2 regions of the Anaerobacillus sp. MEB173 genome follow, and region 1 is predicted to be linked to the other one. Evidence: riboswitches for the same ligand, from Rfam matches in the RefSeq annotation. Region 1 holds a riboswitch; the other holds the start of a gene.
The links. A riboswitch is a leader RNA that binds a small molecule or an ion and turns the genes downstream of it on or off. The one in region 1 is predicted to bind cyclic di-GMP.
Positions count from the first base shown of each region.

Region 2: linked by a shared signal. The riboswitch ahead of ACJ2A9_RS01500 (Flp family type IVb pilin) and the one ahead of ACJ2A9_RS12525 (type II secretion system protein) in region 1 are both predicted to bind cyclic di-GMP.

Region 1 covers NZ_JBJMAU010000005.1:135,312-143,489, forward strand. The annotation lists gene ACJ2A9_RS12500 (hypothetical protein) at 1-691, opposite strand, end outside; gene ACJ2A9_RS12505 (hypothetical protein) at 966-1,646, opposite strand; gene ACJ2A9_RS12510 (PilN domain-containing protein) at 1,630-2,220, opposite strand; gene pilM (type IV pilus biogenesis protein PilM) at 2,221-3,210, opposite strand; gene ACJ2A9_RS12520 (prepilin peptidase) at 3,336-4,088, opposite strand; gene ACJ2A9_RS12525 (type II secretion system protein) at 4,101-4,505, opposite strand; cyclic di-GMP riboswitch class II at 4,642-4,725, opposite strand; gene ACJ2A9_RS12530 (type II secretion system F family protein) at 4,812-6,020, opposite strand; gene ACJ2A9_RS12535 (type IV pilus twitching motility protein PilT) at 6,020-7,063, opposite strand; gene ACJ2A9_RS12540 (GspE/PulE family protein) at 7,075-8,178, opposite strand, start outside.
Region 2 covers NZ_JBJMAU010000001.1:302,007-310,184, reverse strand. The annotation lists gene ACJ2A9_RS01530 (spore coat protein CotJB) at 1-202, opposite strand, end outside; gene ACJ2A9_RS01525 (spore coat associated protein CotJA) at 192-428, opposite strand; gene ACJ2A9_RS01520 (CoA-binding protein) at 626-1,039, shown strand; gene parE (DNA topoisomerase IV subunit B) at 1,528-3,507, shown strand; gene parC (DNA topoisomerase IV subunit A) at 3,510-5,948, shown strand; gene ACJ2A9_RS01505 (DUF192 domain-containing protein) at 6,031-6,369, opposite strand; cyclic di-GMP riboswitch class I at 6,623-6,708, shown strand; gene ACJ2A9_RS01500 (Flp family type IVb pilin) at 6,793-6,960, shown strand; cyclic di-GMP riboswitch class I at 6,973-7,057, shown strand; gene ACJ2A9_RS01495 (Flp family type IVb pilin) at 7,151-7,318, shown strand; gene ACJ2A9_RS01490 (A24 family peptidase) at 7,423-7,914, shown strand; gene ACJ2A9_RS01485 (TadE/TadG family type IV pilus assembly protein) at 7,911-8,178, shown strand, end outside.

The sequences.
Region 1 (8,178 bases):
GAATTGTCAACGACTTCAGGTACACCTCTTGTCCATTTTCTTTATATAAATCAGCTACAGCAGCTGCCTCCTCACGATTATTTCCAACACCAATAAATAATAACACTGGCTCATTTGCCTTAGAAATTACCGCAGCATAACCAGAGCGTTGAAGGTTAGCAACTCCCACTTCCCCTTTATCTGCCGTAGAAAAAGCTCCTCCTTGAACAATATCAACAGTAAGAGCTGGAATTGTGACTTCACCTTCTGTAATCACAGGGGTACCAAGTGGCTCATTTGTCTCCATCGAAGGTGCAGTCGTCGGTTCAATTCGATCACTTGTAAAAACAGTGAGTACCATAAAACCAAAGCTAATTCCTATAATTACCGCCGATACAACCGCTATTATCATACTCATCGGCAATGATTTTAACGAAAGGCCGATGGTTGTCCGACGCTTTTTCTTTCGTTTCAACGGAAGCTTAGGACCTTGCTCACGATTTCCATCATCCCAAAATGGCTGATCATTCTTTTTTCGTTCATGGAGACGCTTGCCAAAATCAATGATTTTTGACGTCTTCTTTTCGGGCTCAGGCAATGATAGTAGCTCGTCCTCTTCATTGGCCGCTGCCGCCTCAGGTTCTGCAGACTCTTCATAATTATGCTTTTTCCCGTTTAAGCGGATCGAAATTTGACGGTGGTCCTTGTCCACTCCTTGTCAGCCCCTTTCATACAAAGGTTTACTATATATTCTATTCTATTATTATTTCTTACTAGATAGAACTATGATTGGTTAATTTAAAATGTAAAATTAGTTTAAAGTAATGGAGTTTGGAGTTGCAAGTTGTTGTGAACTGAAAAAGCTGCTAGGAATAGCATTCACCAATTCTACATTCTAAATTTTAAATTCTAAATTATAATTAAACCTTATCATAATCGGGTAAAAAAAGAACAAGACTTTTGTCGTCTTGTTCTTGAAGGTTTTGTCACATTTCATTTTCATAATAATATATTGACAGATCAATGGTAAATGACAGGTCTTGGTCCTCTTCATCTGTGAAGAACAATCCTTCTTCACCCGGTGCAGTGAAATTAACGGTATGAATATTTGTAATCCGCTCTGCTTGCTCTAATTCCTCAATAAAATCGATTAGGCTGTCATAGTCTGGCGATGTCACATTCAAACTTAAACGAATCGTCTGTATTTCCTCTGGATGAACAACCTCTACAGCTTCTTCTACTGGTTCATCTTTTCTTTGCCCGATACTCGCGGCCTCTTCTTGGAACTCTTCATATTCATCAATAACAGTGTACGTCTCATCTGCTTCCGTAAGTTCACCGCCATACTGACTGAACGAAACAGAATTTATTGTTGTTCCTGATACCGCCTCAACGGCTTGAAGAGAAAGCAAGTATTGATCAACAGCACGGTGAAGTGGAACTCTCCTCTCAAGCATTGCCGTATTTTCCTCCGGCTGTACATCACGATCTCCTCTTTTTTCTAGCGCATCGATCAATTGCTGCTCAAAAGCAATTGCCTGTTCCTCCTGCTTCAACTGTTCTCGTGCAGGTTGAAGCAGGAAATAATAAAACATAGCCAAAATGAGAAAAAGGACAGCTAATCCAACGATGACAATTGTTCTTCTTTCACTAATCCATTCGTTCATTCTGCTTCAACCCCTTTACAAGCTCTCCGCGGTCTACTTCAAGCGTAAAATTCACATCATAACGAGGAATAACAGAATGATTCCCTTCATCTTCCCAATCAAACTCAAATGATGTAATTGTATTCACCTTTACATCAACAAGAAACGGTGATTCCGTTAATTGTGTCACATAAAGCGATATATCCTCTAACGTTTCGAATTGCGTTTGAATAGCTGCCAGTCCATTGTTATAGCTAAACGTACTTAAATAAGCATGATCAGGTAAACAGTTCATTAAATCATCAATTAAAATCGTCGTAGGAACTGTAAGTTTTTCGATATGTTCAACAGCTTCCTGTAAGGTCACGTTATGGCGGCCCACTGTAGATGCTTGCTGTTGTTCAAGCTCCAGCCGTTGTTCTATGAGCTGTGCCTTCCTCACTTCGGCCGCTTCGATATCACCACGCAAATCAAAATAAACAAACATAAAGACAGTAAGCATTAAAAGCCAAATTAAAACGAATACTCCTAATAAAACAATAAGAAAAGAGCTTGTTCTAAGCCTTTTCGGCAATAGGTTAATATCTACTAACAACTAGTTCACCTCTTTCAAGGACAGCCCTACAACAGGAATAAATGGCCGGCTAACGTGCAAATCATCATGCTTTGGCAAAATGGACACAGGTATACCGATGATCCCATCAAGACGCTGTTGAATATCCTCCAAATACGGATGATCACCTGTAATGATGACTTGATTAACTTCTTTATTACCTTGATGCATCGAAAATTTATAGAAGTTCAACATCCGTTCAATTTCAAGATGTTGGTCATGAATTTGTCCCCACATCGTCTCCATATCACCATTGTATTTCCAGCGCAGCTCACCTTCGATCGTTTGCTGACTTGTCCAATGATCATTATCCTCCGTTGTCAAGGCTTCAAAGCGAAGAAACTCCGGACAATGATTTGAAAAGATGCTAATTGACACCGTATGTATATCAAATTGAGCAAATAAATAATTTTGCCCGCGCATTGCAAGATCACTCTCGTAAAAGTAGCGATAAAGTCCTAAAGCCGAAATATCAGCAGCAACAGGTTCCAGCTTTGCTTCCTCTAACACATCACTATATTTCAGCACCTCATCCTCTGGTGCCGCAAATAACACACCCGCTCGTGTCCTCTTCCCTTCCTCTAGAGGAAACGGATACACATCAAGAATTGGATTTTGAAACGGTAAATGCAGTGAAGTCCCCAGCTCAAGCATAAAATGGCCGTTGATTTCTTCCTCAGGAATATTGGTTGGGATCTCAACCTTCCGCATGATCACCGTTGAATCAGGTACGTAAAATAAAATCGGCCGCTTTTTTATCCCCCATTCAATGACACATTCCTTTAGAAATTGTACTAATGCAGCATCATCAACAATTTTGCCATTCACAATCACACCATCAGGTAAACGCTTTTCCTTCCATCGCTTCACACCAGCTATAGTATGCGTATGATTTTCAACCATCCGAATTACATAATCATTCAACGCCAAGCTCACAATCTTCTTATTAGGTTTAAAAGAAAATAAAGACAACGCATGTCACTCCAATTGTTAATTTATAATGTAGAATTTAGAATTTAGAATTGTTGAAAGTCTCTCAAAGACGCTACTTTGAAAATGCTCAGGCTAATTCTAAATTCTACATTCTCAATTCTAAATTAGATTAGTTGTATGTACCAATTCCATAGTTGTTCGCCGTAGTAGTAGGCGGTTAGGGTGCCTAGGGCGATGTAGGGGCCAAAGGGCATCGGTTTGCCTCGTTTTACCTTTCCTACTAACATTAGCATACTACCAAAGACCGCTCCAAACAATGTCGAAAAAAAGAACGCTAACAGTACACCTTTGATCCCCAGAATAAAGCCGAGCAGTGCAAAGAGTTTAATGTCGCCTCCTCCCATACCGCCCCTGCTAGCCAGGGCTATGAGAAACAGGAGAATACCACCGACAAAAAAGCCGACAATCCCGTCCCACCACGGCTGATGAGGAACAATGAACTGAATAGGAATAAAAAGCAAAAAGAAAAACAGCAAGATTTTATTCGGAATTAACATCCTATGAAAATCAGAGATGGAAATAATAACAAGCAATGAAACTAGACATAGTGCTAAAATTAAATCTTTCCCAAAACCGATAATATAAAATGAAAACACAAAAAGAACTGCCGTCAGCAATTCAAAAAAAGGGTATTTAATTGAAATCGATATGCGGCAGCCTCTGCACTTGCCGCCTTGTAGTATGTATGATAAGACTGGAATAAGCTCGTACCAATTCAGCGTCCGCTCACATGTCGGGCAATGGGAGCGAGGAGTCACAATCGACTCCCCATCCGCCACCCGAATCCCAACTACATTAAAAAAAGAGCCTAGGACTAAGCCTAGGGCAAAAAGATAGAGATAAAGGAATGTTGTCATGGGATCAGTCCTTTAAGTTGTAGGTCCTGTATAAGTAACATTTCCCGCAGCACCAGCAACACTCCCTTTTGAATAGGTTATTGAAATGGTTGGTACATTATTTGTAAAAGTAACAGTCCAGTTATCATCAGCAACCGCTGTTTTTGTCCACGGGTCATTAATACCGCTTTCTAAGTATGTTTTTAGCTCAGTTTTATCAATGGTAGTAGTATTCCCACCTGCTGAAGCATATAATCTAGCTGCACTAGCAAGCATCTCCCCATTAGCAACCGCCGCATTTTGTTTTGAGTTCTCAATTATACCGCCAATACTAGGCACCGCAATCGCTGCAATAATCCCTAAAATAACAACTACTGCTAAAAGCTCGATTAGTGTTAATCCTCGCTGGTCTTTCATTAACTTCATTTTCTTTATCATTTATTATTCCTCCCTTGTTTTACTTTTTTCTTAAAATGATAAAAAGATATAAATAAAGTAAAGTGTTGATTCTTTACGTATTACTATTTCCAAAGTACAAAATTAAAAAAGCCTTTTTTACATTGCATACATCAACATAAAAAATGGCCGGTTGCACTACTTGCTCCTCATCATCCAAGTGCCCACATACAGATAATGACTCATCACATTCCTCTAATATCATAATCTAATTGTCGTTTCCTGTCTTCACTAAAATTATACCAATTTACCTAGGAAATAATAGTGAAATATTAGTGACATCTGCTTTTAAATCGAGTTGAAAATTTCAAACATTGGTACCATGATGGCTAACACAATTACCCCAACAACTGCCGCTAAGACAACGATCATTAATGGTTCAATAAGTGACTTTAGCGCATCAACAGTTGCTTCAACCTCAGCTTCATAAAAGTCAGCGACCTTCTCAAGCATTAAGTCGAGTGAGCCTGTCTCTTCGCCAATTGAGATCATTTGCGTAACTAGAGGTGGAAAGACCCAGCTTTTTTCAAGGGGAACGGTCAATGAATTCCCTTTCTCTAAACTGTCTCGTGCTTCTAGCAATACTTTACCGATGACTGGATTATCTACGACTTTTGTCACAATTGTTAATGCTTGTAAGATCGGAACTGAGCTTGAGAATAATGATGATAACGTTCTTGTCATCCGGGCGAGTGCGGACCGCTGCATAAGTTTACCGAATAACGGCATTTTAAGCAGACCATAAGTCGTAAGCATTTTGAACTGCTCATCTTTATATAATATACGAAAAACTACAAAAAGTGCAATAATGATTATTAATAAGATCCACCAAAACCGTTGCACCCAATCACTGAGACTCATGACTAACTGTGTAATCCACGGTAATTCGGCATCAAAGCTCGCAAACATATCGACAAATTGCGGAATTACTTGTCCGAGCAGAAACATAACGACAAACACGGTGACAATCCCGATTACAATCGGATAACTAAGTGCTGATTGGACTTTTTTTCTTAGCTGATACTGTTTTTCAAAATAAGTGGCTAATCGGTCTAATGTATCATCGAGATTTCCACTGACTTCGCCCGCATGAACCATATTGATAAACATCGGCGGAAAGACTTTTGGGTGTTTTTCAATCGCTGCAGAAATCGATGTTCCCTTTTGTAAGTCTTCTTCAACCTCTGTTAACACTTTTTTCAGCAAATTGCTGCTTGTCTGTTTGGCAAGAATTCGAGTTGAATCGATCACGGTCACGCCGGCACGAATGAGCGTTGCAAATTGACGGCAATAAATAACAAAGTCCTGATGCTTCACACTGTTGCCGCCAATGGAAATGTCCTGCTTCCAGATGCTTGGTTTTGTTTCAACAACTTCAATCGCCAGGATTCCCTTTTCCTTTAACTGCTGAAACGCCCGGTACCTTGATTCGGCTTCAATCGTCCCTTTCTTTTTTCGTCCAAGTCGGTCTTTGCCGAGATAACTGTAATACGACACTAGTACGCCACTCCTTCACCGAGGAAACTTTCGGCAACTTCTCTGGATATTTTCTGTTGATCAACCAGTTCTTTGATCGACATTTCTATCGTCTGCATCCCACTCGCTCTGCTTGTTTGCATCACACTTTTAATTTGATGATTCTTTTCATTTCGAATTAAGTTCGCAACCGCAGACTGGTTCACTAAAATTTCCGTTGCTGCCACTCGCCCTTTCCCATTTGAGAGTGGGAACAGTCGCTGTGAAAGTATACCAACAAGAACACTTGCAAGCTGAATCCGGATTTGCGGCTGCTGATGCGATGGAAACACGTCAATAATACGATCAATCGTTTGCGGTGCACTGCTCGTATGAAGCGTTGCCAACACTAAATGTCCTGTTTCCGCTGCCGTTATTGCCGTTGAAATCGTTTCTAAATCACGCATCTCCCCAACTAAAATGATATCAGGGTCTTGTCGTAATGCTGCCCGTAATCCATTGGCAAAATTTAACGTATCAAAGCCGACTTCACGCTGATTAATAATACTAAATCGATGCTTATGTAAATACTCAATTGGATCTTCAAGAGTAATAATGTGCTTCGATTGTTTCCTGTTAATATAATCAATCATTGCTGCAAGTGTCGTTGATTTCCCAGATCCGGTTGGTCCCGTTACTAAAAAAAGGCCCTGCGGCTTTTCAGCAATTGCTTTTAATATTGGGGGCATTTGTAAATCATCCAGACTCGGTACGGTTGCGGAAATAACACGAGCAACAATACAAATATGAGAGCGCTGGCGGTAAACATTCATCCGAAATCTTGAAACTCCAGGAAGGCCGTATGAAAAATCTAGCTCGCCCTTATTAAGGAAGCTCTCCCATTGGTGACTCGGAACAAGTGCTTTTGCCATTGTTTCCGTTTCTTCAGCAGTCAAGACATCCTTTCCATATTGCTTCAAACTGCCGTTCAGTCGAAGAATTGGCGGGGCGCCTACTGTAATATGCAAGTCGGAAGCTTTTGCTTCAAAGGCAACGCGAAGCAAATCTTCAATTCTTTCTTTCATTATCTCCCCTCCTAATCACTCAATGTTACTCTCAGAACCTCTTCGGTCGTTGTCAACCCTTGTTTTACTTTTAACAGTCCGTCATCAATTAAGAAAATGGTTCCTGATTTAAGCGCATAATGACGAATTTCAGACACTGGACGGTTATTCATTATGAATCCTTTTATTTGTTCATCGACCTTTAACACTTCCTGAATCGCCAGTCGGCCCCGGTAGCCCGTCATATTACAGCTATGACAACCACGACCGCGTTTTAATGTATCGACAGATAAGCCACGTTTCTTAAAAATTTCCTTCTCCCGTTCTGTTGCCTGATAAGACTCCTGACAATCTCGACAAATTCGGCGAACAAGCCGCTGCGAAACAACACCAGCTAGTGATGAAGCAATTAAAAACGGTTCAATGTCCATATCAACAAGTCTTGTAATCGTTCCAATTGAATCATTCGTATGTAATGTGCTTAATACTAAATGACCTGTTAATGAAGCACGTACAGCAATTTCTGCGGTTTCCTGATCACGGATTTCCCCGACCATCACAATGTCCGGGTCTTGACGCAATATTGCCCGCAAGCCTTTGGCAAAGGTCATTCCAATATTTCCATTCACTTGAATTTGATTAATCCCTTCTAGTTGATACTCAACAGGATCTTCAATCGTAATAATGTTTACTTCTTCATTATTTAATTTATTTAATGCCGCATAGAGTGTCGATGATTTCCCTGATCCAGTCGGTCCAGTAATCAGGACAATGCCATTTGGCTGTGAAATCATGCCTGAAAAAAGGGCAAAACTATGACGGTTAAAGCCTATTTTTTCGATATCATTTAACTGTGTACTAAGATCAAGAATACGCATAACAATTTTTTCACCGTATACAGTTGGCAATGTTGAAAGACGAATATCGACTGGTTTAAAGTTAATATTCAACTTCATCCGGCCATCTTGCGGAATGCGCGATTCGGTAATATTTAAATTGGCCATAATTTTAATCCGGGCAATAATGACACTTTGCATATGCTTTGGCAATGTCCGTTCTGTTCTAAGGACACCATCAATCCGGTAGCGAACCCGAACTTCATTTTCCTGAGGGTCAATGTGTACATCACTTGCCCT
Region 2 (8,178 bases), on a different contig from region 1:
ATTGCTGAAGTGGACCATAAATTGCTTCAACCTGACGTTTAATATATTTTCGTTGCTTGGCGCATGTGTTAAACTGACGGATTGCCTCTACATCATTGGGATGAGTATCTAAGTACAGTGTTAATTCAACAAGAACAAAATCAATTGCTTGAAGCTGTTCCATTAACGGGTAAAACTCAGGTGGCAGCTGTTTATGACTCATTATTTCTCACCCCCAATTGATTGCACGGGCCTTTATATGGGTCGTAAAGAGCAGGCCATAACGTACCGGCATAAAGTGCTTCTCGAGGTGAAAATTGCGGCCAGCCATAGGGTTGATAGCAAATATACAAATGTGGCGGAGTTGAATAACACTTTACTCTCATAGGCGGACAAGGGTCAAATGGACTAATATAAGGGTGCCAGTATTTTATCGGTGTAAACTCCATTTTAATCCTCCTTATGTTTATGATTACATTTAAAAAGACGATCGTCTTCGTAAATGTAAGGACCATTTTTCATAAATTCGTGAAAAAATGACTTCGTAAAGACACAGTTTAATAAGCAAACTGTTTTGTTTTCGCGGAGAGAATAAGCTACAATAAAATTGGTTATATTTTCTATTGATAATGAAGGAGGGAATCCAATGCCTATTGAGAATCCTAGTCGAGAAGAAATTAAAGAAATTTTAAAGAACAGTAAGCGAATTGCTGTTGTTGGCTTATCAAACAACCCAGAGCGAACTTCGTATATGGTATCAAAAGCAATGCAAGATGCGGGTTATGACATCATTCCTGTTAACCCAAGTGTAGATGAAGTATTAGGTGTGAAGTCTGTTGGCTCATTAAAGGAGATTGAGGGACACGTCGATATTGTTAATGTATTTCGTCGCAGCGAATTTTTACCAGAGATCGCGAAGGAAGCAGCTGAAATTAACCCTGACGTCTTCTGGGCACAATTAGGTGTCGCGAATGAAGAAGCCTATGACTACTTAAAAGAAAAAGAAATTACAGTGATCATGGATCGTTGCATTAAAGTCGAACATGCAATGACAAAATAATGGATGAAAGAGCCTCTATTTTTAGATTAGAGGTTCTTTATTTTTTAGTTCAGTTAATGTTTTTTTAAGAAAACGCATATGAGCATACGTTTTTTAGATATGAATTGATGTATGGTATATCCTACTATGAAACGGCTTGCTTATATTCCCTTTTAATTTTTTACAACTAAAAACAGCCGAATAATAGTCCACTTATAAAAAAATTTTCGCTGAAGATTAAAGGGGATTAAGCCGTTGATGTAGAAAAAAGTTTGCGAATGAAGAAATTATCGGTAAAATGAAACATAAGTGACTTTGCTTGTCTTTCATAAAATGGAATACTTTATACCAGTCAGGTTCATTGCCGAAAAATTTTTTGTAACACAACGTAATAGCGATATGCTAAAATAGAAAGCCCTGCAAAGCGTAAATATAAACGACATTACATAGAGCAATTATCGTAATGGAAACGCTCTATTTTTGATATGAAATGGAAAGGAGTTTCCACTTTGGCTACAAAAAAAACAATTGAATATAATGATGATGCGATACAAGTTTTAGAAGGTCTTGAGGCGGTAAGGAAACGTCCAGGGATGTATATAGGAAGTACAGATAGTCGAGGATTGCACCATCTTGTCTATGAAATCGTTGATAATTCAGTCGACGAAGTATTAGCTGGATATGGTGACCATATTAAAGTAATCATACATAAAGATAATAGTATTAGTGTTAGTGATGAAGGGCGCGGGATGCCAACGGGTATGCATAAAATGGGTAAGCCAACTCCCGAAGTTATCCTAACGATTCTCCATGCAGGGGGAAAATTCGGGCAAGGCGGATACGCGACAAGCGGTGGTTTACATGGTGTTGGGGCTTCTGTTGTGAATGCCCTTTCAGAATGGCTTGAAGTAGAAATAAAGCGTGACGGTCATATTTTTAAACAGCGCTTTGAAAATGGAGGGAAACCAGTAACAACACTTGAAAAAGTCGGAACAACAAAGAAAACGGGAACAAAGATTCACTTCAAACCTGATCCGAGCATATTCAGTACCACAACTTACAATTTTGAGACCATAACTGAACGTTTACGTGAAGCAGCCTTTTTACTTAAAGGGTTAAAGATTGAAATTAAAGATGAACGCAAAGGGCATGAGGAAAATCATGAACTTTTTCATTACGAAACCGGGATTGAAGCGTTCGTTGAATATTTGAATGAGGATAAAGAAACATTACATCCAGTTGTATTTTTTCAAGGCGAACAAAATGGAATTTCCGTTGAGTTTTCGTTTCAATTTAATGATGCCTACACGGAGAACGTACTTTCCTTTGTTAATAATGTACGTACGAAAGACGGCGGTACCCATGAGTCAGGTGCGAAAACAGCGCTTACGCGTGTTGTGAATGAATATGCTAGGAAGGTCAATTTATTAAAAGAAAAAGACAAAAACTTAGACGGTTCTGATATTCGTGAAGGCTTTACTGCTGTCATTTCGATTCGTGTACCTGAAGAAAAGCTGCAGTTTGAGGGTCAAACGAAAGGGAAGCTTGGAACACCTGAGGCTCGTTCTGCTGTTGACGCAGTTGTGTCAGAGAAGCTGTCCTTTTTCCTTGAGGAAAACCCGGAAATGAGTAATATGCTCATTAAAAAGTCTATTAAAGCAGCACAAGCAAGGGAGGCAGCCCGTAAAGCCCGGGAAGAAGCGAGAAGCGGCAAGAAAAACAAGCGTAAAGATGCGATGCTTAGCGGTAAACTTACGCCTGCACAATCGAAAAACTCAGAGCGCAACGAATTATATCTTGTTGAGGGTGATTCTGCCGGTGGATCTGCAAAGCAAGGACGTGATCGCAAGTTTCAGGCTGTTCTGCCTCTGCGCGGAAAAGTCATCAACACGGAAAAAGCAAAGCTTGCGGATATTATGAAAAATGAGGAAATTAAAACGATCATCTATGCCATTGGCGGCGATGTCGGTGCTGATTTCAAAGTGGAAGATATCAATTACGATAAGATTATTATTATGACGGATGCTGATACAGATGGCGCTCATATACAAGTATTGTTGCTGACATTCTTCTACCGTTATATGCGTCCGTTAATTGAAGTAGGCAAAGTATATATTGCTCTGCCGCCGCTTTATAAAGTAAGTAAAGGGACCGGTAAGAAAGAAGTGATTGAATACGCCTGGGACGAAGACGGTTTAAAGGACGCGATTAAAAAGGTCGGTAAAGGTTATATTATTCAGCGCTACAAAGGTCTTGGTGAAATGGATGCTACTCAGCTGTGGGAAACAACAATGGACCCTGAAACGAGAACACTTATTCGTGTTAAAATCGATGATGCTGCAAGAGCTGAACGTCGCGTTTCAACACTGATGGGTGATAAAGTAGAGCCGCGTCGGAAATGGATTGAAACAAATGTTGCATTCGGATTAGATGAGGAAACAAATATTTTAGAAAACGAAAATCTTTCAATTGACAGAGGGGGTATGTAATTTTGCTATCAGATGAACGTTATTTAGACCTCCCCCTAGAAGATGTCATTGGGGATCGATTTGGTCGCTATAGTAAATACATTATTCAAGACCGTGCCTTGCCTGATGCAAGAGACGGCTTAAAGCCAGTACAACGCCGTATTTTATATGCGATGTACAAAGATGGGAATACGGCCGATAAGCCGTTCCGTAAATCAGCAAAAACAGTTGGTAATGTCATTGGTAACTATCACCCGCACGGTGACTCCTCGGTGTATGAAGCAATGGTTCGAATGAGTCAGGATTGGAAATTGCGCAATCTACTGATTGAAATGCATGGTAACAATGGTTCAATTGACGGTGATCCACCTGCAGCAATGCGTTATACAGAAGCAAGGTTGTCCGCGATTTCGTCTGAGCTTTTACGTGATATTGAGAAGGAAACCGTCGATTTTATCCCGAACTTTGATGATTCACTCGAAGAGCCGGTTGTCTTACCAGCAATGTATCCAAATTTGCTTGTCAATGGTTCAACTGGGATTTCAGCCGGATATGCAACGGATATTCCACCGCATCATTTAGGTGAAGTTATTGATGGTGTCATCTTGCAAATGGAAAACCCATCTGTTTCATTAGATGAGTTGATGAAAATTGTAAAAGGGCCAGATTTTCCAACTGGAGGAACGATTCAAGGGAAGGATGGCATCCGTAAAGCATACGAAACAGGTAAGGGAAAAGTTGTTGTTCGCGGGAAAACAGAAATTGAAACGGTTAAAGGTGGAAAACAGCAAATTGTCATCACTGAAATTCCTTATGAAATTGTTAAAGCGAACCTCGTAAAGAAAATGGATGAGCTTCGTTTGGATAAAAAAGTTGACGGGATTGCTGAAGTACGTGATGAAACAGACAGAACAGGACTTCGAATTGTCGTTGAATTACGAAAAGATGCCGATGCGAATGGCATTTTAAACTATTTATATAAAAATACAGATTTACAGATTTCATATAACTTTAATATGGTGGCGATCTACAACAAAACACCACAGCTAATGGGCCTAAAAAAGCTGCTGCAAGCATACATTGACCATCAGAAGGACGTTGTAACAAAGCGTTCTAAGTATGAATTGCGCAAAGCTGAGGAGCGTCAGCATGTAGTTGAAGGTCTCATCAAAGCGATTTCAATTCTTGATGAAGTGATCGAAACGATTCGCGCCTCCAAGGATAAGCGTGATGCAAAGGATAACTTAATCGCCCGTTTTGGCTTTACTGAGGCTCAATCAGAAGCGATTGTGACATTACAGCTATATCGCCTTACGAATACCGATGTGACTACACTTGAAAAAGAGGCTGATGAACTCGATAAGAAGATCAAGCAACTTCAAGAAATTTTAGGCAGTGAAAAGAAATTAATTTCTGTTATTAAGAAAGAGCTGCTTAAAAATAAAAAGCAGTTTGTTGATGAGCGTAGAACTGTGATCGAGGATGAGATTGAGGAAATTAAGATCAACTTGGAAGTAATGGTTCCTCAAGAAGACACGGTGGTAACAGTCACGAAGGACGGCTATGTAAAACGGACGAGCCCGCGCTCATATGCCGCCTCAAACGGGGAAAGTCCCGGAATGAAAGAGACGGACAGGCTGCTTGCTCACTTTGACATGAGTACAACCGATACGCTGTTACTGTTTACGAAAAAGGGAAATTACTTGTATATTCCAGTCCATCAGCTTCCGGATATACGCTGGAAGGATAGCGGTCAGCATGTCGCAAATATTGTCACGATGGAACGTGATGATCAAATTATTCAAGCCATTCCAATTCAAGAATTTAATGGCGGTTATTTCCTTCTGTTCATAACGAAAAAAGGAATGATTAAAAAGTCAGAGCTGACGTTATATAAAGCACAACGAACTTCAAGGGCACTAATGGCATTAAAATTAAAAGAAGAGGATGATGAAGTCGTTGATGTCTTTTTAACCGATGGAACAAATGATGTTTTCCTTGTTACTCATTTTGGCTACGGACTCTGGTACAGTGAAGAGGAAGTCAGCATTGTCGGTCAACGTGCTTCAGGTGTAAAAGGGATTAATTTAAAAGAAGATGATTTAGTTGTGAACGGCAAAGTGATTGCGACTGATCAGTATGCTGAATTATTCGTTGTCACACAACGGGGTGCGATGAAGAAGATGAAATTAAGTGAGTTTGAGAAGACGTCACGTGCAAAGCGCGGTCTAATCATGCTCCGGGAATTAAAGCGAAATCCACATCGTATTGTTGCTTTTGAAGTAATAACTGAAGGGGACGAACAAATGTTCATACAAGCTGAAAAAGGTCATATTGAAGTCATAGATTCACAGCAATTAAACCCAACCGACCGATACAGTAATGGTTCATTTGTTCTTGATGAAAATCAAGTCGGACTGGTTGTTGATGTATGGAAAGAAATTGTACCGGAAAAAGAATAGTAAGGTGAAAATAACTATCAAACGGAGCTACCTCTGTTTGATAGTTATTTTTTGTTCGGGGTAATGTTCTGGTGCTTTTCTGCTAAAGCTCAATTCTGTCTCCTTTTTGAATGGAATATTTTGAAATGGTACCAGCCGGTAACTCGATTGCTGCTTTTGCATTTTTTACCGGAAAAATTGCTGTCCATGGTTTTACATGTTCCTTAACAAAAACAATTTCATTATTGGCATTTATAAATACAACATCGATCGAGAAAAACATAAAAAACATATGAATCGAATTACATGGGGAAAGTATTATTCCTTCATTAACAATCGGCTTAAAACGAAACATTAACCCTTTTGTTCTTTGAAAAAATGTATCATAATTTGAAATTGTTATTGGAATATTATGTATTTGATTCCCTGAAATTAATTTCATTTCCTCACGACCTTTTACTCTATCTCATAATTAATAGTAACAAACATTAAAAAAACGTAGATATAACGGACTTATTTTATTAAGATTGAGCGTATTATATGTAAAATAAACGATTTAATATAGGTGTATTTTTTGGTAATAGAGGAATAATGTTGCTATTGTACAATATTAATTCGGGTGATAATATTAGTTCATAAGCAATGACACACTTCGACAACAACAAACAGGAAGCTTGTTGTTGCTTTTTATAAAATTATGATAAGGGCAAACCAAGGGAAATCTTGGGACGCAAAACTAGAGGGGCTTCATCGAAAAGCGATATGCCAGCCAGTTGCCGAAAATAGTGATCACCAGATACTATTCTTCGGGGAGTAGTATTTTTTTATGACAAAAACCAAACATTTTGAAAGGTGGTCACACGCAATGATGAACGCAGTAAAACGATTTGTAAAAGAAGAAGAAGGACAAGGAATGACAGAGTACGGCTTAATTTTAGGAGTAATTGCAGTTGGAGCAATTGCAGCATTCGTTGCCTTTGGAGATGCATTAAAAACTAAGGTTGAAGCGTTAAAAGACTCTATCTTAAATTAATAGATAAATAAAAAATGATAAAGGCAAACCAAGGGAAACCTTGAGACGCAAAACTAGAGGGGCTTCATCAAAAACGATATGCCAGCCAGTTGCCGGAAATAGTGATCACATTGATACTATCTTCGGGGGTAGTATTTTTTTATGACATTATATTAAAATAATTTTATATTCTGAAGGGTGGTCACACGCAATGATGAACGCAGTAAAACGATTTGTAAAAGAAGAAGAAGGACAAGGAATGACAGAGTACGGCTTAATTTTAGGAGTAATTGCAGTTGGAGCAATTGCAGCATTTGTTGCCTTTGGTGATACTTTAAAAACAAAGGTTGAGGCACTTAAAGAGTCTGTTCTGAAATAAGGGTCATTACTTATTACTAAATTCCTAACAACTATTATATGTTAATTCTAAAAATCCTACTTTATCTACAGCAGAAAGTAGGATTTTTTTCGAGGTGATCTTTCATGACAATTGCAATCCTCTTTATCATTTTAGCTATTTCATTCTTTACTGACTTGAAAAACAGAAAAATTTTCAATGTTGTTACATTTCCTGCTATCTTGTTAGGTTTTATTATTAACACTGCAACACTCGGCTGGGAAGGGTTTTTATTTAGTTTATTTGGCTTCTTAATGGGATTTGGGTTATTAGTGATCCCTTATGTGTTAGGAGGAATGGCCGCAGGTGATGTCAAGCTACTTATGGCAATTGGTGCATTACAAGGAACAGGTTTTGTTTTCGGTTCCTTTATCTATATTACAATCATTGGCGGAATGATTGCCTTCGTCATTTTACTTAAGCAAAAAGAGCTAATAAATACGTTAAAGCGAATTTTCTTTTCAGCTCAACTTAGATCACTGGACAGTTTGAATAAAAATGAATACCATCATGCTTTTCCCTACGGCGTGGCGATCGTTTTAGGTACAGTTTGCTACACGGGAGTGAATGTATTTTGATTAGATCACAAAAAGGTCAAGCAACTGTTGAATTAGCTTTATCATTAACGATACTCTTATTTTTATTGTTTGGAATTATTGACTTCGGTCGTATATTCCATTCTTATCTTACTCTTGAGCATGCAGGACGGGAAGCTGCCAGAGTAGCGAGTGTTGGTGGAACGGATGCACAAATTCATGAAAGGATAAGTGCAGCTGCTCCAACCTTAACATCAAGTGCAATGAACGTTTCAATCTCACCTTCAAAGGGAAGTCGATCGCGTG